DNA from 4 places in the Phytopseudomonas daroniae genome. Region 3 is predicted to be linked to each of the others. Evidence: riboswitches for the same ligand, from Rfam matches in the RefSeq annotation. Region 3 holds a riboswitch; each other region holds the start of a gene.
What was found. A riboswitch is a leader RNA that binds a small molecule or an ion and turns the genes downstream of it on or off. The one in region 3 is predicted to bind cobalamin.

Region 1: it holds a riboswitch for cobalamin, as region 3 does, so the genes downstream of both, DNK10_RS03075 (TonB-dependent receptor domain-containing protein) here and cobG (precorrin-3B synthase) in region 3, are expected to answer to the same signal.
Region 2: it holds a riboswitch for cobalamin, as region 3 does, so the genes downstream of both, cobW (cobalamin biosynthesis protein CobW) here and cobG (precorrin-3B synthase) in region 3, are expected to answer to the same signal.
Region 4: it holds a riboswitch for cobalamin, as region 3 does, so the genes downstream of both, cobO (cob(I)yrinic acid a,c-diamide adenosyltransferase) here and cobG (precorrin-3B synthase) in region 3, are expected to answer to the same signal.

The regions. Positions count from the first base shown of each region.
Region 1 is NZ_QJUJ01000001.1:639,496-644,540, reverse strand. It holds gene DNK10_RS03080 (AI-2E family transporter) at 1-366, shown strand, start outside; gene DNK10_RS03075 (TonB-dependent receptor domain-containing protein) at 636-2,489, opposite strand; cobalamin riboswitch at 2,583-2,793, opposite strand; gene dxs (1-deoxy-D-xylulose-5-phosphate synthase) at 2,836-4,746, opposite strand; gene ispA ((2E,6E)-farnesyl diphosphate synthase) at 4,873-5,045, opposite strand, start outside.
Region 2 is NZ_QJUJ01000004.1:291,209-296,253, reverse strand. It holds gene DNK10_RS12180 (CbtB domain-containing protein) at 1-96, opposite strand, end outside; cobalamin riboswitch at 199-401, opposite strand; cobalamin riboswitch at 625-806, shown strand; gene cobW (cobalamin biosynthesis protein CobW) at 905-1,954, shown strand; gene cobN (cobaltochelatase subunit CobN) at 2,056-5,045, shown strand, end outside.
Region 3 is NZ_QJUJ01000004.1:436,362-441,406, reverse strand. It holds gene cbiE (precorrin-6y C5,15-methyltransferase (decarboxylating) subunit CbiE) at 1-832, opposite strand, end outside; cobalamin riboswitch at 1,013-1,219, shown strand; gene cobG (precorrin-3B synthase) at 1,316-2,671, shown strand; gene DNK10_RS12830 (precorrin-8X methylmutase) at 2,668-3,300, shown strand; gene DNK10_RS12825 (precorrin-2 C(20)-methyltransferase) at 3,309-4,055, shown strand; gene cobJ (precorrin-3B C(17)-methyltransferase) at 4,212-5,045, shown strand, end outside.
Region 4 is NZ_QJUJ01000005.1:276,868-281,912, reverse strand. It holds gene DNK10_RS14730 (C40 family peptidase) at 1-376, shown strand, start outside; gene DNK10_RS14725 (C40 family peptidase) at 514-1,041, shown strand; cobalamin riboswitch at 1,076-1,308, shown strand; gene cobO (cob(I)yrinic acid a,c-diamide adenosyltransferase) at 1,454-2,080, shown strand; gene DNK10_RS14715 (cobyrinic acid a,c-diamide synthase CobB) at 2,086-3,405, shown strand; gene bluB (5,6-dimethylbenzimidazole synthase) at 3,402-4,052, shown strand; gene cbiB (adenosylcobinamide-phosphate synthase CbiB) at 4,065-4,973, shown strand; gene cobD (threonine-phosphate decarboxylase CobD) at 4,966-5,045, shown strand, end outside.

The DNA of each region.
Region 1 (5,045 bases), on a different contig from region 3:
CTGATTGGCGTGTTGCCGCTGTTCGGTGTGCACTTGCCACTGACCAAGACGCTGATCCTGATCACTTTCGTGGCGGGGCTGCTGCCAGTGGTTGGCAACCTGATCTCCAATACGGCGATCTTCGTGGTGGGGTTGTCGATGTCGATCTGGGTGGCGATCGGTGCGCTGGCCTATCTGATCGTCATCCACAAGGTCGAATACTTCCTCAACGCACGCATCGTCGGTGGGCAGATCAAGGCGCGTGCCTGGGAGCTGTTGCTGGTCATGCTGGTGTTCGAAGCGGCGTTCGGCATCGCCGGGCTGGTCGCTGCGCCGGTGTACTACGCCTACCTCAAGAGCGAGCTCAAAGCCCAGGGCTGGGTGTGAGCATGTCGATTGCCTGACTCAGAGCCTGTTCACGATCTTTCGACGAGATTCCACGTGCAAGGACAGCAAAAAGACGCAAGCGGACGCTCACCCCGTAGGGTGGATCGGGGCGCGTAGCTGACGCTCTTTTCATCCACCATTACGATTGCAGAGCGGTGGACGGGTAAAGCGTCGTCCACCCTACGACAGGCCGCTTGCGCCTTATTGCCGCCGATCTATAGGGATACGGGTTCCTGTTTGCCAGGTGCACAAAGATCGTGAACAGACTCTCAGAACGCTGGCGTCCAGGTCAGCGATAGCAGGGCTGTACGGCCCTCCTCACGATACTCGCTGTAATTCGTCACCGGCCAGCTTCCATAACTGTACTGCGTACGGCTGTAACGCTTGTCCAGCAGGTTATCCACCTTCAGGCCGAGTGCCAGTTCTGGCGTGGCCTGCCAACTGCTGCGCAGGCCGAGCAGGCCGTGGCCGGCGATCTCACGCTCATTGGCGGCATCGTCGTAAGTACGGCTGACTGCCTGCCAGGTCGCGCCGAACGACCAGTCGCCAAACTGGCGATCCACATCCAGGCTCAGGGTACGTTTGGCGCGGCGATCGAGTTGCTTGCCCGTGGTGCGATCACGTGGGTCGATCACGCTCAGGCCGAGAGCCGTCTGCCAGCCGAGCAGCTCGTGTTGCAGGCTGCTCTCGAAGCCGTTGATGCGCGCCTTGTCTACGTTTTCGGCAGGCCAGCCATTGATCGCATCGCGCAGGTCGGTGCGGTAGACCGAGGCCTGCAACGTAGTGCGCTCGGCCAGTTGGCTGCGCCACTGCAGTTCGTAGGACTTGGACGTCTCCGGCTGCAGATCCGGATTGCCGCCGTCCGGCCAGTACAGGTCATTGAAGGTTGGCGCGCGAAAGCCTTCGGCGTAGGAGAGGATCAGTTCGTTGCGCGCATCCAGCTTGTAGCCCAGCGCGCCGCTGAAGGTATTGGCGCTGCCGAACTGCTGGTTCTTCTCGTGGCGCAGGCCGAGCTCGGTGAAGAACACTTCGCCGCGGTAGCTGTGCTGAGCGAGCAGCGCATGGTTCCAGCGGCTGTCCTGCGCATGGTCAGTGTTGCTGTTGAGTTGTTCCTGATAGCTTTCTGCACCGACGAGCAGGCTGTTGCCATTGCCCAAATCGAGTGTGTTGAGCCAGGCCAGGCTGTCACGGTAGGTGCTGAACGGGCTGCTGTCGGGAACATCGTCAAAACGCTCGGCGGAGCGGTTCTCGCTGTGGCCCAGTTCCACGCGGCTTTTCCAGTTCGGCAGCAACTGGGCGCTGACGAAGCCCGAGTAGCTGGTGAGCTGGTAGTCGGCATAGGGGTAGGCGCCATCCCAACCCAGGTCATATTCGCTCTCGCCACGTTGATCCAGCACACTGAAACCGGCCTCCAGCTCGTTGCTGAAACGATGGCTGAGGCTGGCGCTGAAAGCGTTGTTGCGATAGGCGTCGCGGTCATGATCCGGCGCCACTCGGGCATAGGTGCGGTTGATGCCGCGCGTGTCATCGGCACTCATGCTGAGGTTGAAGCGGGTGTCTGCGTTGCCGCCGGAGAGGCCGAGACTGCGCTCCCAGGTGTGGTTCGTGCCATAACCGATACGCAGGCGCGGATTGAGCCCCTCGCCAGTGGCCCGACGGGTGAAGATCTGCACCACGCCGCCGATCGCGTCGGCACCATGGATCGCCGAGCGTGAACCGCGTAGTACCTCGACGCGCTCGATCTGTTCGATATTCAGGTATTCCAGTGGGGAGATACCGGCGGACGCCGAGCCGATGCGCTGACCGTCGACCAGTACCAGGCTCTGCGCCGATTTGGTGCCACGGATGTACAGGCCGCTGTTGCTGCCTCTGCCACCGCTACGGGTGACCTGTACGCCGGGAGCGCGGGCCAGCAGATCGAGCACGCTGCTGGGCTGCAAGCGGTCGATATCTTCGCGGGTGAATACCGTGCTGGCGGTACTGCTCTGCTCGCGTGGCTGTACCTCGCGATTGCTGGTGATGACGGTTTCCGAGAGCTTCAGGGCGTCGTCGTAACTGGTGGCCTGGGCCAAAGCCAGGCCGGGAGCCAGAGACGTCGCAAGGATCAGGCGGGACAATTTCACATGTATTTCCTCAAAGGTCGGCAGACTTTCGAGGAGGGCAGAAGCAAGCGCGGCGCAGAAGGCCGTCGCTTGACGGTGATGCCCTCCGCAACACCAGTCGAATCCTGCGAGGCCGGTCTCCGGGCTCTCGACTCAGTCACTCGCCTTCCCGGGAAACCCAGTGGCTGTTGAGCGGCTGTGCAGTACTGCAGTCGATTACCGTTGCGGGGGCAGCGCCGGGATGACTCGCTGGGCGAGGGCACCGGCTTCCCGTTTAACGCCCGACGGCTGATCGTCAGGGCGCACCTTGCAGGATATGAACGCCGCGTACCTTAGTGTGCGCCTGAGTGAATTACAAGCAAGCACCTCAGTCTTTGCTTGAATTTTTCTCAAGAATAGCGAGGCGTTTACGCACGGCCGCTTCGATCCCCGCTTCATCCAGGCCACACTCGGCGAGCATCTGTTCGGGCCTGGCGTGCTCGACATAATTGTCGGGCAGGCCCAGGTGCAGCATCGGTTTGAGCGCGCCACTCTGGGCGAGGAATTCGCTGACGGCGCTGCCGGCGCCGCCCATCACGCTGTTTTCCTCGATGCTCACCAGCAGCTCATGGCTGGCGGCCAGTTCGCTGATCAGGGCTTCGTCCAGGGGCTTGACGAAGCGCATGTCGACCACCGTGGCGTTCAGCGTTTCGCCGACGCGCAGGGCCTCGGCCAGTTGCACGCCGAACACCAGCAGGGCGACGCCGCTGCCCTGGCGACGGATCACGCCTTTACCAATCGGCAGAGCGCTCAGTGCGCGGTCAATCGGCGCATTCGGGCCGCTGCCACGCGGGTAGCGCACCGCTGCCGGGCCGGCGAACTGGTAGCCGGTGGTGAGCATGTGGTGCAGTTCGTTCTCGTCGCTCGGCGTCATGATCAGCATGCCGGGAATGCAACGCAGGTAGGAGAGGTCGAAGCTGCCGGCGTGAGTGGGGCCGTCTTCACCGACCAGGCCGGCGCGGTCGATGGCGAACAGCACGTCGAGGTTCTGCACGGCCACGTCGTGGATCAGTTGATCATAGGCGCGCTGCAGAAACGTCGAGTAGATCGCCACCACCGGCTTGGCGCCTTCACAGGCCATGCCGGCGGCGAGCGTCACCGCGTGTTGTTCGGCGATGGCCACGTCGAAGTAGCGATCCCCGTGGCGCTCGCTGAAGGTCACCAGGTCGGAGCCCTCCTTCATGGCCGGGGTGATGGCCATCAGGCGCTCGTCGCTCGCCGCCATATCGCACAGCCACTGACCGAACACGCTGGAGTACTTCGGCCCGGACGGCTTTTTCGCTTTGGCTGGTGCGTTGATCGGCTCCAGTTTGGTGATCGCGTGGTAGACGATCGGGTCGACCTCGGCGGGCGCGAAGCCCTTGCCCTTCTTGGTGACCACGTGGAGGAACTGCAGGCCTTCCAGGTCGCGCATGTTGCGCAGGGTGGCCAGCAGGGTCGGCAGATCATGGCCGTCGATGGGGCCGATGTAGTTCCAGCCCAGCTCTTCGAACAGCGTGCCGGAGACCAGCATACCTTTGGCGTGCTCTTCGGTCTTGCGGGCGATTTCCCAGGCGCCGGGCAGCTTGGACAGCACTTTCTTGCTGCCTTCGCGCATGTTGGCGTAGGTGCGGCTGGAGAGGATCTTGGCCAGGTAGTTGGACAGGCCGCCGACATTCTTGGAGATCGACATGTCGTTGTCGTTGAGCACCACCAGCATGTTGGCCTTGACGTCTGCCGCATGGTTGAGCGCTTCGAACGCCATGCCGGCAGTCAGGGCGCCGTCGCCGATCACGGCAACCGATTTGCGCTTGCTGCCCTGGCGCTGGGCAGCGATGGCCATGCCCAGTGCGGCGCTGATCGAGGTGCTGGAGTGACCGACGCCAAAGGTGTCGTACTCACTTTCCGAACGACGCGGAAAGGCGGCGATGCCGTCCTTCTGGCGCAGGCTGCTCATGCGCTCGCGGCGGCCGGTGAGGATCTTGTGCGGATAGGCCTGATGGCCGACGTCCCACACCAGGCGGTCGTCCGGGGTATCGAAGACGTAGTGCAGGGCGATGGTCAGTTCGATCACCCCGAGGCCTGCGCCGAAATGCCCGCCGGTCTGACCGACCGTGTAGAGCAGGTACTGGCGCAATTCGTCCGCCAGGGTCTCCAGCTCGGCCTCGCCGAGGCGGCGCAGCTCATCCGGCGTGTTGGCGCGGTCGAGCAGCGGCGTCAGCGGGCGTTCGCGGGGAATCTCGTGGAAAGTCGTCGGCATCAGGCGAGTCGTTATAAGAATTCAAAGAATGGGGCAGTTTACCTGATGCGACGATCCGAGCCCAAGCAGGGCAAGAGCGCGGATCGCCGCAGCGGTCGTGGCAGATGAGACAGCGAGGGCGTGACTTCAGTTGCGCCTTTCGACGATATAGCGAGCCAGTTCGCGCAGTGGCTCGGCGGCGCTGTCGAACGGGTGCAGCGCCTGCAGGGCCTGGTCGCGCAGTTCGCAGGCATAGTGCTTCGCCGCCTCCAGGCCGAGCAGGGCCGGGTAGGTGGGTTTGTCGTTCGCCTGATCCTTGC
Region 2 (5,045 bases), 150 kb from region 3:
GATCAGCGCGGCGCCGAGCAGGCAACTGCCCACGGCCAGGATCAGACGCTGTGACAGGGGAAGTGAAACGGAGGTGGACAGAGTGCTGGTGGACATGGGCGTGGCCTTCTGCAGGACGAGGAAGTCGAGGCAGAAAGACACAGCGAGAGAGCAGGCAAGGCGGCCTGATATCCGGCGTGTGCCCGCCCACCGCGGGTTGCCAAACGATTACTTCAGGCCGGTCTCCGGGCTCGTGACGACTGTCATGGGACAGTATTGGGTCAGCCTTCCCATGCCTGAGGCACAGTGGCTTCGATAACCCTTCGTACACATACCGTTGCGGGGGCAGCGCCGGACTTGCACCGGCTTCCCGTTTCACCTCGCGCTCGGCGGCGCGAGACACCTGAAACAGCTGCACAAGAACACCATGAAGCGGTGTTTGCGTCAATATGTTGCAAGGCCTGGTGACCCCTGTCGAGATTGACCGCCCGCCAGGCACTGCGTAGCCTTGCCGTCTTCGAGGTTCTTCATGCATCGCCATGGAGCTAGAACCTGTTAAAAGTCTGCTGCGCGTCGGCCCTGCTGCGTTAAAAACAGGCTCGGAATGCTCATGTACAAAAGTACACTCCGCTTCCTCGCCTGTTTTTGCCTTGCAGGACTCTAGCTCGCGAGCCTTTGAACAGGTTCTAAGAGGGAACACGGCAAGCCGTGGCTGCCCCCGCAACTGTAGCAGCGAGCGCATCGCCAACCGCCACTGGGAAACCGGGAAGGCCGGCTACGCGCCATGACCTGTGAGCCAGGAGACCTGCCTCGATAACGCTTTCGACAACCGGGCGGGGTGATCCGGTGATGCCTTCGTGCCAGCTTCGGCTTGTGCCTGCCATCTATTGCCCGCTCGCCGTTTCTCCAGACGCCAGGGGCCTCCATGAAAACGCTCGCCAAACTTCCCGTCACCATCGTCACCGGTTTCCTCGGTGCCGGTAAGACCACCTTGCTGCGGCACATGTTGGAAAACGCCGAGGGCCGCCGTATCGCGGTGATCGTCAACGAGTTCGGCGAACTGGGTATCGATGGTGAAATCCTCAAGCAGTGTTCCATCGGCTGCACCGAGGAAGAGGCTAATGGCCGCGTTTTCGAACTGGCCAACGGCTGCCTGTGCTGCACCGTACAGGAAGAGTTCTTCCCGGTGATGCGCGAGCTGGTGGAACGCCGCGGCGACCTCGACCATATCCTCATCGAAACCAGCGGCCTGGCCCTGCCCAAGCCGCTGGTACAGGCCTTCAACTGGCCGGAAATCCGCAACGCCTGCACCGTCGATGCGGTGATTACCGTGGTCGACAGCCCGGCGGTGGCCGCCGGCACCTTCGCCGCGTTCCCCGATCAGGTCGATGCCCAGCGCAAGCTCGACCCCAATCTCGATCACGAATCGCCCCTGCACGAGCTTTTCGCCGACCAACTGGCGAGCGCTGATCTGGTGATCCTCAACAAGGCCGACCTGCTCGATGCCGACGCCCTGGCGGCGGTGCGCACCGAAGTTGGCGAAGAGCTGCCGCCGGCGGTCAAGGTGGTCGAAGCCCATGGCGGTTCCCTACCGCTCAATGTGCTGCTGGGCCTGAACAGCGAGACCGAACTGCACATCGAAGGCCGCAAGACCCATCACGACAATGAGGAGGAAGACCACGATCACGACGAGTTCGACTCGTTCCACGTGGAACTACCGCAAATCGATGAAGCCCGCCTGCTCGCCGCGCTGAAGGACGTAGTGGCCAGGCACGGCATCCTGCGTATCAAAGGCTTCGTCGCCGTTCCGAACAAGCCAATGCGCCTGCTGCTGCAAGGTGTCGGCCTGCGTTTCGACAAGCACTTCGACCGTGCCTGGCAGGCTGATGAGGCGCGGGTTACCCGCCTTATCGTGATTGGCCAGGAGCTCGATCACACAGCCATCGCTGCCGAGCTGAAAGCGGCGCTCAAATGAAGCTTCAAGCTGCAAGCCTCAAGCCACAAGTGAAAGCCAGAAGCTTGGCTGCGGGCTGTTCCTGCTTGCAGCTTGTAGCTTGTAGCTTGTAGCTCGCTTAGATGCATCTTCTGCGTACTCAGCCCGGACAGTCGTTACCGGCCGACAGCATCGCCGACCTCGGCCAGACGCCTTCCGAGCTGGTGGTGTTGTGCACCGGTGATTCGCACTTGTCGCTGCTGGCCGAGGTCGCCTGCCATCTGCCCGAGGACTACCCCAGTCTGCGCCTGGCCAGCCCGGCGCAACTGGGCAACAACGCCTCGGTGGATTTCTACGTCGAGCAGGTGCTGCAGCACGCCAAGGTGATCCTGATCTCCGTGCATGGCGGTGTCAGCTACTGGCGCTACGGCATCGAGCGTCTGGTGGAGTTGGCCGGGCGCGGCAAGACGCTGATCCTGGTGCCGGGCGACGACAGCCCCGATCCCGAGCTGAGCGGCCTGGGTAACGTCGCCGCCGAGGATGCCGAGCGGCTCTGGCAGTATTTGCGCCAGGGCGGCGTGGACAATGCGCGGCAATTTTTCCACTGCATCGCCAGTCGCTACCTGGGGTGCGACTACCCCTGGGAGGCGCCGCGCGCACTGCCCCGGGTCGGCCTCTATCACCCGCACAAGAGTGATGTGCGCCTGGATGATTGGCGTTCCGAGTGGCAGCCCGATGCGCCGGTGGCGGCGCTGCTGTTCTACCGCACCCATGTGCAGGCGGCCAACACCGCCTTCGTCGACAGCTTTTGCCAGCGCCTGCGGGCCCAAGGCCTCAACCCGCTGCCCATCGCCGTGGCCAGCCTCAAGGAAGCCGCCTGCCTGGCACAGGTGGAGGACTGGCTGGACGAGGCCGGCGCCGCCGTTATCCTCAACACCACCGGCTTCGCCCAGTCCAACCCGGAAGCACCGCAGGCGCGGCCGTTCCGCCGCGATGTGCCGGTGTTGCAGGCGCTCTGCGCCTTGGACAGCGAAGAACAATGGCAAGGTAACGCCCAGGGCCTCGGCCCGCGTGACCTGGCCATGCATATCGCCCTGCCGGAGCTGGACGGCCGGCTGATCACCCGACCCATCAGCTTCAAGGGCCTGGCCTGGCGCAGCGAACGCAGCCAGAGCGACGTGGTCTGCTACCGTGCGCACCTGCCCGGCATGGATTTCGTCGCCGAACTGGCGCGGCGCTGGTGCGAGCTGCAACGCACGCCCGCAGCGGACAAACGTGTCGCCCTGGTGCTGGCCAACTACCCGACCCGCGACGGTCGCATCGGCAACGGCGTCGGCCTGGACACCCCGGCGGCCGCGCTGAATATCCTCCAGGCTCTGCAACAGCAGGGTTATCCGGTCGATGCGTTGCCGGACAGCGGCACCGCGCTGATTCACCAACTGCTCGGTGGCGTGACCAACGATCTCGACAACCTCGACCTGCGGCCTTGCGCCCAGAGTCTGGCGCTGGACGACTATCGGCGCTTCTTCGCGGTGCTGCCCGAGGCCAACCGCCAGGCCGTGCTGGAGCGCTGGGGCGCTCCCGAGAATGATCCGATGTACCGCAGTGGCCGGCTGATGATTGCCGGTCTGCGCTTCGGCCTGACCTTCGTCGGCATCCAGCCGGCACGGGGTTATCAGGTCGATGCGGCAGCGGTCTACCACGACCCGGATCTGGTGCCGCCTCACGGTTACCTGGCGTTCTATTTCTGGATGCGCCAGGTGTTCGCCGCCCAGGCGGTGATCCACGTTGGCAAGCACGGCAACCTGGAATGGCTGCCGGGCAAGAGTGTTGGTCTTTCCGAAAGCTGCTGGCCGACTTTGATCCTCGGTGCGCTGCCGAATATCTATCCCTTCATCGTCAACGATCCCGGCGAGGGCGCCCAGGCCAAACGCCGTACCCAGGCGGTGATCATCGACCACCTGATGCCGCCGCTGACCCGCGCCGAGAGCTATGGCCCCCTGCGTGATCTGGAGCGGCTGGCCGATGAGTATTACGACGCTAGCCAGCTCGACCTGCGCCGCGCCGCCGAGCTGCGCGGTGAGATCTTGGTCAAGGTGCGTGAAGCCAGCCTGGATCGCGAACTGGGCCTGCAGCTCAACGACGATCCGGCCAGCTGGTTGCCACAACTCGACGCCTACCTGTGCGACCTCAAGGAATCGCAGATCCGCGACGGCCTGCATGTGTTCGGCGAATCACCGGCCGGTACGCTGCGTCGCGACACCCTGCTGGCGCTGCTGCGCATTCCCCGCGGTGACGGCCAGGGTGGCAACGCCAGCCTGCTGCGTGCGCTGGCCCATGACCTGCAGCTCGACTTCGATCCGCTCGATTGCGACATGGCCGCGCCGTGGACGGGCCCACGCCCTGACATTCTGACTGGCCTAAGCGATGAGCCCTGGCGCAGTTTCGGCGACACCCGTGAGCGTCTTGAGCTGCTCGGATTACGGCTGATCGAAGGAGCGGACTTGCCATTCGCCGGATCGGCCAGCGCTGCCGTGCTGCGCAGTCTGGCTGAGCGCATCGCGCCGCTGCTGGATGCCTGTGGCGATGCCGAGATGCACGGCCTGCTCGATGCGCTAGATGGTCGCTTCGTGCCATCCGGCCCCAGCGGCGCGCCGAGTCGTGGGCGGCTCGACGTGCTGCCCACCGGGCGCAATTTCTATTCCGTGGACGTGCGCAACCTGCCCACACCCACTGCCTGGCGCCTTGGCGTACAGGCCGCCGACCGCCTGCTTGAACGCCATCTGCAGGATGAAGGTGACCACCTTCGCCAGCTCGGCCTGTCGGTGTGGGGCACCGCGACCATGCGCACCGGTGGTGACGATATCGCCCAGGCCATGGCCCTGATGGGCGTACGCCCGGTGTGGCAGGCCGGCAGCCAGCGGGTCGAGCGTTTCGAGGTACTGCCGCTGGAGCAACTCGGTCGCCCGCGTGTCGACGTGACCCTAAGGGTGTCCGGGTTCTTCCGTGATGCCTTCGCCAACCTGATCCGTCTGTTCGACGACGCCGTGCAGGCGGTCGCCGATCTGGACGAATCGCCGGACATGAACCCGCTGTCGGCACGGGTCTGGCAGGAAGCCCTGGCGCTGCAGGA
Region 3 (5,045 bases):
TGGCGATGGCCCGACAAGCGGGATGAGCGCGCAGCCACTCGATGCCAATGGAGCCGCAGCCGGCACCGACATCCCAGAGCAGTTCGCCGGGCAGCGGCGCCAAACGCGCCAGGGTGATGGCGCGCACGTCGCGCTTGGTGAGTTGCCCATCATGACGATAGGCGTCGTCCGGCAGACCGGGCGTGAGCGGCAGACACCTGGCGTCATCGCCGGCCACGCAGTCGATCGCCACCAGGTTGAGATCGGCCGCCCGATCCAGCGACCAGCCCCCGGCCAGGCCGTCGATCCGCCGCTCCCGCTCACCGCCCAGGTGCTCGAAGACGCTCAGCCGACTGGGCCCGAAACCGCGCTCGCATAGCAGCTCGGCGATGGCTGCCGGGCTCGCGCCATCATTGCTCAGCACCAGCAGGCGCACGCCGGGATGAATCTGCGCATTGAGTGCCGCCAGCGGTCGGCCAACCAGCGAGACCAGGGTCGTGGTCTGCAGCGGCCAGCCCAGGCGAGCCGCCGCCAGCGAGCAGGACGAAGGCGCCGGCAGGATGTGCAGCTCCTCGCTCGGCAACTCGCGAGCCAGGCTGGCACCGACACCGAAGAGCATCGGGTCACCGCTGGCCAGCACGCAGACCGGCGTGCCGCGCTGCGCCAGCACCGGTGCCAGGGAAAAGGGCCTGGGCCAGGCCAGACGCGTGGCACCGATGCAGCGCGGCAGCAGGGCCAACTGGCGTTCGCTGCCGAACACCTGGCCAGCCTTGAGCAGGGCATGCCGCGCCGCCTTGCCGAGGCCGGCATAGCCGTCTTCTCCAATGCCCACGACGGTCAGCCAGGGTGTCATGCGTTTTCCTCAATTGTCAGTCCTGTGGACAACGCTCTTTTTGTCCACCATTTACGATGGTAAGGCGGTGGACGGATAAAGCGTCGTCCACCCTACAAAAGGCCGCTTCGGGCCTTCCGCGCACATACCGGAACGGGAGTATCCGACGACGCGGCTTTTCATCCGGGTGGGCAAAGCGGGCATAATAGCGTCTTCGTCGGTGTCCGTCGGCTACGTGGTACGTAGGCGCGGGCCTAAGAGGGAACACGAGCGGAGCATTCTGCCGCGTGGCTGCCCCCGCAACTGTACGCAGCGAGCGCATGTGCCAACCGCCACTGGGAAACCGGGAAGGCCGGCCACGCGCCATGACCTGCGAGCCAGGAGACCTGCCGACGGATTCAGTCGCATGTGCCCACACCGGGCGGGGTGTCCCGGTGATAGAAGCTCGACCTTCTCTGGCCTATCCTCGAACGGATGCCCATGTGACCCGACCCCGGTGATCCGTTGAAACAGGCCCAGTGCAATCCATCTCCAGCCTTTCGCCCCTCGGCCTGTCCGGGGTTGCTGCGTATCGTGCAGGCGAAGGACGGCGGTATCTGCCGGATCAAGCTGGCCTGCGGCCGCCTCGACGCCAGCCAGGCCGAGCGCATCGCCCAGGCCGCGCAACGCCATGCAGGCGGCGTGCTCGAAGCCACCAACCGCGCCAACCTGCAGATCCGCGGCATCCATGCCGGCAGTGAAGATGCGCTGATCGGCGAGCTGCTGGCTGCGGGTCTCGGCCCGAACTCACCCGGTGCCGACGATGTGCGCAACCTGATGGTCAGCCCCGCCGCCGGCCTCGATCCGGCGGCGCTGGTCGACGTGTCGGCGCTGGCCGCACGCTTGCTGACGACCCTGGAGAACACGCCGCGCCTGCACGCGCTGTCGCCCAAGTTCGCCCTGCTGCTCGATGGCGGCGAACGCCTTGCCATGCTCGAACATCCCCACGATATCTGGCTCAGCGCCCTGCCGCTGGATGGCCAGATCGGCTATGCCTTCGGCCTGGCCGGTTGCCCGCCACAGGCACCTGGCGATGCGCCCGCGCTGGCAGTGGTGCCCGAGGCGCATGCCCATGATCTGCTGCTGGCGCTGCTCGATCTGTTTCTCGAACTGGCCAGCCCCGAGCAGACGCGCATGCGCCATCTGCTCGTCAGCCACCCGGCCGCCGAACTGCTGCAGCGCCTGGGCGAACGTCTGGGTGACGTTCTGCTGAGCGCGGATCAGTGGCGGCGCAGCCCTGCCGAACCCCAGGCCCATATCGGTATCGGCGCCCAGCGCCAGCCTGGTCTGGTGTATATCGGCGGGGTGCCGCCGTTGGGCCGAATCGACGCTGAACAACTGCTTGGCCTGGCCGCTCTGGCTCGGCGTCTGGGCGATGGCAGCCTGCGCCTGACCCCCTGGCAGAGCGTGTTGCTGCCGAATATCGCCGAGGCCGATGCGAAGACAGCTGCCCAGGCGCTGGAAGGGCTCGGTCTGCTGGTCGATGCCGATGCGCCGTTGACACGCGTCATCGCCTGTACCGGTTCGAGCGGTTGCGCCAAGGGCCTGGCCGACACCAAGGCCGATGCCGGGCGCCTGGCCGAAAGGCTGCAGGCCGGCAGCCGGCAGGCGGGCATCCACCTCAGCGGCTGCAGCCGCTCTTGCGCCGCGGCGCACCGTGCGCCAGTGACCCTGCTGGCGGTAGCCGAGGGGCGCTACGACCTGTTCGCCCGTCGTTCTGACAGCAACGATTTCGGCGCGCCACTGGCGCGCCACCTGACACTCGACGAAGCCAGCGAGCTGCTGGCTTCGCTTCCCGATACCTGGAGTTTCACCCGATGACCGATTACATCCGCGATGGTCAGGAGATCTATCGCCATTCCTTCTCCATCATCCGCGCCGAGGCCGACCTGAGCGCCATTCCGGCGGATCTGGAGAAGCTCGCGGTGCGGGTCATCCACGCCTGCGGCATGGTCGATGTGGTGCAGGATCTGCGCTTTTCCGCGGGTGCCGGCACGGCCGGGCGTCAGGCCCTGGCCAATGGCGCGGCGATTCTTTGCGATGCGCGCATGGTCGCCGAAGGGGTGACCCGTACGCGCCTGCAAGCGGGCAACCCGGTGCTCTGCACCCTCAACGATGCCGGTGTACCGGAGCTGGCCAAGAAGCTGGGCAACACCCGTTCGGCGGTGGCCCTGGAGCACTGGCGCGAGCACCTCGAAGGCTCGGTGGTGGTAATCGGCAATGCGCCCACCGCACTCTTCTATCTACTCGACATGCTCGCTGCCGGTGCGCCCAAGCCAGCGCTGATTCTCGGTTTCCCGGTGGGCTTCGTCGGTGCCGCGGAATCCAAGGAGCTGCTCGCCAGCACCTTCGCCGAACACGGCGTGCCCTACGTGATCGTCCAGGGCCGTCGCGGTGGCAGCGCCATGGCCGCCGCCGCGGTCAACGCCCTGGCCACGGAGGTCGAATGATGACCGGTATGGACCGCCCCGGCAAAGGCCGCCTGCTGGGCCTGGGCGTAGGCCCGGGCGACCCGGAACTGATCACCCTCAAGGCCCTGCGCCTGCTCAAGTCGTCGCCCGTGGTCGGCTACTTCGTGGCCAAGGCCAATATCGGCCAGGGCGGCAACGCCTTCGGCATCATCGAAGCGCACCTGGAAGACAGCCAGCAGCGCCTGCCGCTGGTCTACCCGGTGACCACCGAAAAGCTCGAGCCTCCGTTGTGCTACGAGGACGTGATCAGCGATTTCTACGACACCTGCGCCAACCAGGTCGCCGAGCACCTCGACGCCGGCCGCGACGTGGCGGTGATCTGCGAAGGCGACCCGTTCTTCTACGGCTCCTACATGTACCTGCACGACCGCCTGGCCGAGCGCTACGAGGCCCAGGTGATTCCCGGCGTGTGTTCGATGCTCGGTAGCGCGGCGGTGCTCGGCGTACCACTGGTATACCGCAACCAGAGCCTGTCGGTGCTCTCCGGCGTGCTGCCCGAAGACGAGCTGCGCGAGCGCCTGCGCGACGCCGAAGCCGCCGTGGTGATGAAACTCGGACGCAACTTCGAGAAAGTACGCCGGATACTGGTGGATCTCGACCTGCACGACCGCGCCCACTACGTGGAGCGGGCGACCATGGCCAACCAGCGCATCGTGCCGCTGGACGAAGTCGAGCCCATGGCCTCGCCGTATTTTTCGATGATCGTGGTGCCGGGTAAGAAGTGGCGGGGTTGAGCTGACCTTGCCCCTTGCATAGCGTAGGAGCCGGCTTGCCGGCGAATCGATTTCAGCCTGCATGCCGGTACCGATTTCACCAACGTTATCGCCGGCAAGCCAGCTCCTACATGATTTCAGCGAACTTGCCTGCCTGCTCCTGACAGTGGATAAACCATGACTCCCTCCCCCGCTCTCGTCATCCTCGGCCCCTCTGCACTGGCCACTGCGCGGCGCATCCAGGCGCTTTATCCACAGGCCGTCATCCATGGCCTGCACGGACGGGTCGAGGCCGATCAGGCCTATGACGACTTTGGCGATACCTTGCGCAGTCTGTATCGCAACGGCACGCCGATCATCGCCCTGTGCGCTGCAGGAATCGTCATCCGCAGCCTGGCCCCGCTGCTCGCCAGCAAGGGCGCCGAGCCACCGGTGCTGGCCGTGGCCGAAGACGGCAGCGCCGTGGTGCCGCTGCTCGGCGGCCTGGGCGGCGTCAACCGTATGGCCCGAGAGATCGCCGCGGCACTGGAAACCAGCGCGGCCATCACCACCAGCGGCGAACTGCGCTTCGGCACCTGCCTGCTCGACCCGCCGAGCGGCTACGCCCTGGCCGATCTCGAGCAGGGCAAACGCTTCGTCTCCGATCTGCTTGGCGGCGAAAGCCTGCGTATCGATGGCAGCGCGCCCTGGCTGGCCGAGGCCAGGCTGCCGCTGGCCGAGGATGCCGGTCGCACGGTACGCATCACCACCGAGCAGGTCGCGCAGCAGCAGAACGAACTGCTGATCCACCCACGCACGCTGCTCGCCCTGATCGATACGGCGGACGATGACCTTGTGGCGCGCATCAGGCAGGCACTCGGCCAGGCAGGCCTGGCGGCCAAGGCGCTCGCTGCCCTGCTCGCCCCGCAGGCACTGATGACCGACAGGCGCCTGACACAGGCAGCTGCCGACCTTGCGGTACCGCTGCGTTTCATCAACACCAGCGATGCACTGCCAGCGCCCGTCCACCGT
Region 4 (5,045 bases), on a different contig from region 3:
TACCCGCTACCGCTTCGGTGGTAGCTCGGTGAAAACCGGTTTCGATTGCAGTGGCTTCATCGGTTATCTGTTCCGTGAGGAACTGGGCATGGAACTGCCGCGTTCGACTCGCGAAATGATCAAGATCGACGCACCGCTGGTCGAGCGCAAAGAGCTGGAGCCCGGTGATCTGGTGTTCTTCAGCACCAATGGGCGCGGTCGTGTCAGCCATGCCGGCATCTATCTGGGGGATGATCAGTTCATCCATTCTTCCAGCAGCCGCAGTGGTGGTGTGCGGGTCGATAGCCTGGATGATCGCTACTGGAAGCGCACCTTCATCGAAGCCAAGCGTGTCCTGGCTCTCGCGCCGACCGAGCATCTGGCCTCCCAGCATTGAGGTACTGCTGTCCGGTCTTGTAGAGATCGGGCAACATCTTGATGGTTTTCAACGAACTGCAGCGTAAAGCTAAAGCTTGCACTGCAGTTGTGAACGCGGCAGAGTAGGACGCATCCAGGCTCCAGGATCGTCCGTCCATGACTGCTACCGTCCGCATCGCCTTCCTGCTTCTCGTCGCACTGCTCAGTGCCTGCTCCAGTCGAGCGCCGGTACCCGTTCCGCAACCAGTCGTTGTAGCGCCCGTTCCTGGCGGTTATCAGGGCGGTGCCGACGATGTGCTGTTTCGTGCCCTGGGTCTTGTCGGCACGCCTTATCGCTACGGCGGCAATACGCCGGCCAGTGGCTTCGATTGCAGCGGCTTGATCGGTTATGTCTACCGCGATGCAGCCGGCATCCAGTTGCCTCGTTCGACGCGCGAGCTGATCAGCATGCGAGCGCCGACCATCGGGCGTGAAGCCCTGCGCAGCGGTGATCTGGTGTTCTTCGCCACCAATGGCGGCCGTCAGGTCAGCCACGCCGGCATCTATGTCGGTGAAGGTCGCTTCGTGCATGCGCCGTCCTCGGGCGGCACCGTGCGCCTCGACAGCCTCGGCAACAGCTACTGGCAGCGCACCTACATCGAAGCCAAGCGCGTCTTTCCGGTCGAGCTGGCCAGCCATCCCTGAGTCTTCGATTGACGCTGGCGCAGCCAATCCTTACCCTTCGTCGCTTGCTTCAGGTGTCCCCGCTTTCGACCGGGGGTGAAACTGGGAAGTCGGTGCGCCACTGCTCTATTAAGCAGGCAATGCCGACGCTGCCCCCGCAACGGTAAACGAGTCAAACCGCGTTTTTTGCCACTGTATCGCTGATACGGGAAGGCGGCGCTGGTGGCTGCGTCTGGATCAGACGCGGCGCTCGCAAGCCCGGAGACCGGCCTGTCGCTTTCCTGAGTTGCGCGGTGGGCGCGGCCGATGCGCGATCGATCCGGTCAGCGCCCGCCTTCCCTCTGTGTGAGCCTTTTATTGTTCGGCATGAGCCTGGTTCCTGCCCGACCGTTTCACCTGCGTGCGCCTGGCAGCCCGGCGCTGAGGAGATCCCATGAGCCCATCCCCAAGCCGCGAATCGACAGAGCGCGATGCGCGACACAACGCCCGCATGGCGCGCAAGAAAGCCCTGATGGACGAGAAGATCGCTCAAGCTCAGGACGAGTACGGGCTGTTGCTGGTACACAGCGGCAATGGCAAGGGCAAGAGCAGTTCTGCCTTCGGCATGGTCGCCCGCGCGCTGGGTCATGGGCTGAAAGTTGGCGTGGTGCAATTCATCAAGGGCGGCATGGCCACCGGCGAAGAGCATTTCTTCCGCCGTTTTCCCGATGAGGTCAGCTATCACGTGATGGGCGAGGGCTACACCTGGGACACCCAGGATCGCCAGCGCGACATCGAGAAAGCCCATCGGGCCTGGGAGGTCGCTCGGCAACTGCTGAGCGACCCGCAGATCGCCCTGGTGGTGCTGGACGAGCTGAACATCGCCCTCAAGCATGGTTATCTGGATGTGGATGTGGTGCTGCGTGATATCGAATCGCGCCCCGAGCTGCAGCATGTGGTGGTCACCGGCCGTGGCGCGCCACCAGCGATGATCGAGGCGGCGGATACCGTTACCGAGATGACGCTCGTGAAGCATGCCTTCAAGTCCGGCGTCAAAGCGCAGAAAGGCGTCGAATTCTGATGAGTATGGTTTCCAGTCCCGATGCTGGCGAACGCGCGCCGCGTCACTGCCCGGCACTGTTGATCGCGGCCCCGGCGTCGGGGCAGGGCAAAACGACCGTTACGGCTGCCTTGGCACGCCTGCACTCCCGCCAGGGCAAGCGCGTGCGGGTATTCAAATGCGGGCCGGACTTTCTCGACCCGATGATCCTGTCCCGCGCCAGTGGCAACCCGGTGTATCAGCTGGATCTGTGGATGGTCGGTGAGGCCGAGAGCCGCCGCCTGTTGTGGGAGGCCGCTGGCGAGGCTGACCTGATTCTCATCGAGGGGGTGATGGGCCTGTTCGACGGCTCGCCGTCCGCCGCCGACCTGGCTCGCCGCTTCGGTGTGCCGGTGTTGGGCGTGATCGATGGCTCGGCCATGGCCCAGACCTTCGGTGCGCTTGCCGTCGGCCTGGCCAGCTATCAGCCTGATCTGCCGTTCTCCGGCGTGCTCGGTAATCGCGTCAACCCCGGGCGGCACAATGACCTGATCCGTGACAGCCTGCCGGAATCCATTCGCTGGTACGGCTCACTGCCGCGCAGCGCCGCCATCGAATTGCCGAGCCGGCACCTGGGGCTGGTGCAGGCAGGTGAACTTGCCGACCTCGATGTACGTCTGGATACCGCTGCCGACGCTCTCGCGCAGACGGCGACCGTAACTCTGCCGCCGCCCGTGACTTTCGCGGCTCCGCCGATGTCGCCCGTACAGCCACTGCTGGATGGTGTGCGTATCGGCGTGGCCCGTGACTCATCCTTTGCTTTCACCTATCAGGCCAATCTCGATCTGCTGGAGCAGATGGGCGCGACCCTGGTGTTCTTCAGTCCGCTGGCCGATGAGCAGCTACCCGAGGTGGATAGCCTTTATCTGCCCGGCGGTTACCCCGAACTGCATCTGCAGGCGTTGGCGGCTAATCGCTCGATGATCGAGGCCATCTCGGCTCATCAGCATGCCGGCAAACCGATCCTCGCCGAGTGCGGTGGCATGCTCTACCTGCTCGATGCGCTGAGCGATGTGGCCGGTGAGCGAGCCGAACTGGCCGGGCTGGTGCCCGGCCACGCACAGATGCAGAAGCGCCTGGTCGCCCTGGCGCTGCAGGCGGTGACGCTGCCCGAAGGGTTGCTGCGTGGGCACAGCTATCACCATTCACGCCTCGAGTCCGATCTGCAGCCGCTGGCCCTCGGCGAGTGCCCCAACGACAAGCCGGTGAGCGAGGCGGTGTTCCGTCTCGGTCGACTTACCGCGTCCTATATTCACTTTTACTTGCCGTCCAATCCGGCCACTGCAGCGGCATTGTTGCGGCCATGAACGATCACGCCTTCAGCGCTGACGAGCGCGCCGCGGTCTATCGGGCCATCGCCGAGCGCCGCGATATGCGTCATTTCAGTGGCGGCGAGGTGGCGCCCGAGCTGCTGGCGAAGTTGCTCGAAGCGGCCCACCAGGCGCCCAGTGTGGGCCTGATGCAACCGTGGCGCTTCATCCGCATCACCCGGCCGGTGCTGCGTGAAGACATCTATCAGTTGGTCGAGGCCGAACGCCGGTTGACCGCCGAGGCTTTGGGCGAGCGTTCCGATGCGTTCATGCGGCTCAAGGTCGAGGGCGTTCGCGAGTGCGCCGAAGTGCTGGTTGCAGCGCTGATGGACGGGCGCGAGGCCCATGTATTCGGGCGACGCACCCTGCCGGAAATGGACATGGCGTCACTGTCCTGCGCCATTCAGAATCTCTGGCTGGCTGCTCGAGCCGAAGGGCTGGGCATGGGCTGGGTATCGCTGTTCGATCCTGCGGCGCTGGCCGAGTTGCTGGGCATGCCGCCTGGCAGCAAGCCCGTGGCGGTGTTGTGTCTCGGCCCGGTTGAAGCGTTCTATCCAGCGCCGATGCTGGCCCAGGAAGGTTGGGCCGAGGTGCAGCCATTGAGTGAATTGCTGTTTCAGGATCGCTGGGGAACCCATGAATAGCAGCGTGCGCTTATGAGCCTGATCCTCAGTGCGGTCGCTGGCGTTGCGCTGGACGCTGCTCTCGGTGAACCCAGACGCTGGCATCCATTGGTGGGCTTTGGCAAGTTGGCCAGTCGTCTGGAGCAGCGTTTCAACCCGTCCGGTGGTGGCTGGCGCAGCCATGGCGTCAGCGCCTGGTGCCTGGCGGTATTGCCGTGGACGCTGCTGACCATCCTGCTCGTGCAGTTACCCTGGATCGGCTGGCTGGTGCAGATCGTCGCCCTGTACGCGGCCCTTGGCCTGCGCAGCCTCGATCAGCACGCCCAGCCAGTGGCCCAGGCGCTACGCCTTGGCGATCTGCCGTTGGCCCGCCAGCGGGTCGGCTATATGGTCAGCCGCCGCACCGAGGATCTTGATGCCACCGGCGTCGCCCGTGCCGGTACCGAGTCGGTACTGGAGAATGGCAGCGACGCGGTATTCGCCGCGCTGTTCTGGTTTCTCGTCGCAGGCGCGCCAGGGGTGGTGCTGTATCGCCTGAGCAATACCCTGGACGCCATGTGGGGCTACCGCAACGAGCGCTTCGAGCGCTTTGGCTGGGCCGCCGCGAAGATCGACGATCTGCTCAACTACGTACCGGCGCGCCTGGTGGCGCTGACCTATGCGTTGCTCGGGCGAACCGCCACGGCGCTGCGTTGCTGGGAGCGGCAGGCGCCGCAGTGGGATAGCCCCAACGCCGGGCCGGTGATGGCCGCCGGTGCCGGTGCGCTGGGCGTCAGCCTCGGCGGTGCAGCCATCTATCATGGCGAGGTGCACCAGCGCCCCGAACTCGGCGAAGGCCCGAAGCCCCAGGCGCGGGATATCGAACGGGCGATGAACCTGGTCTGGGGCGGCGTGCTGTTGTGGCTGTCGCTGATGCTGATCGTGGGGGTGTGCGTTGCTTGAGCATGGCGGGCGATTGCGCCGGGCGGCCCTTCAATACGCTATCGAGCTGGCCGACTGGCTGGACGTTTCGAC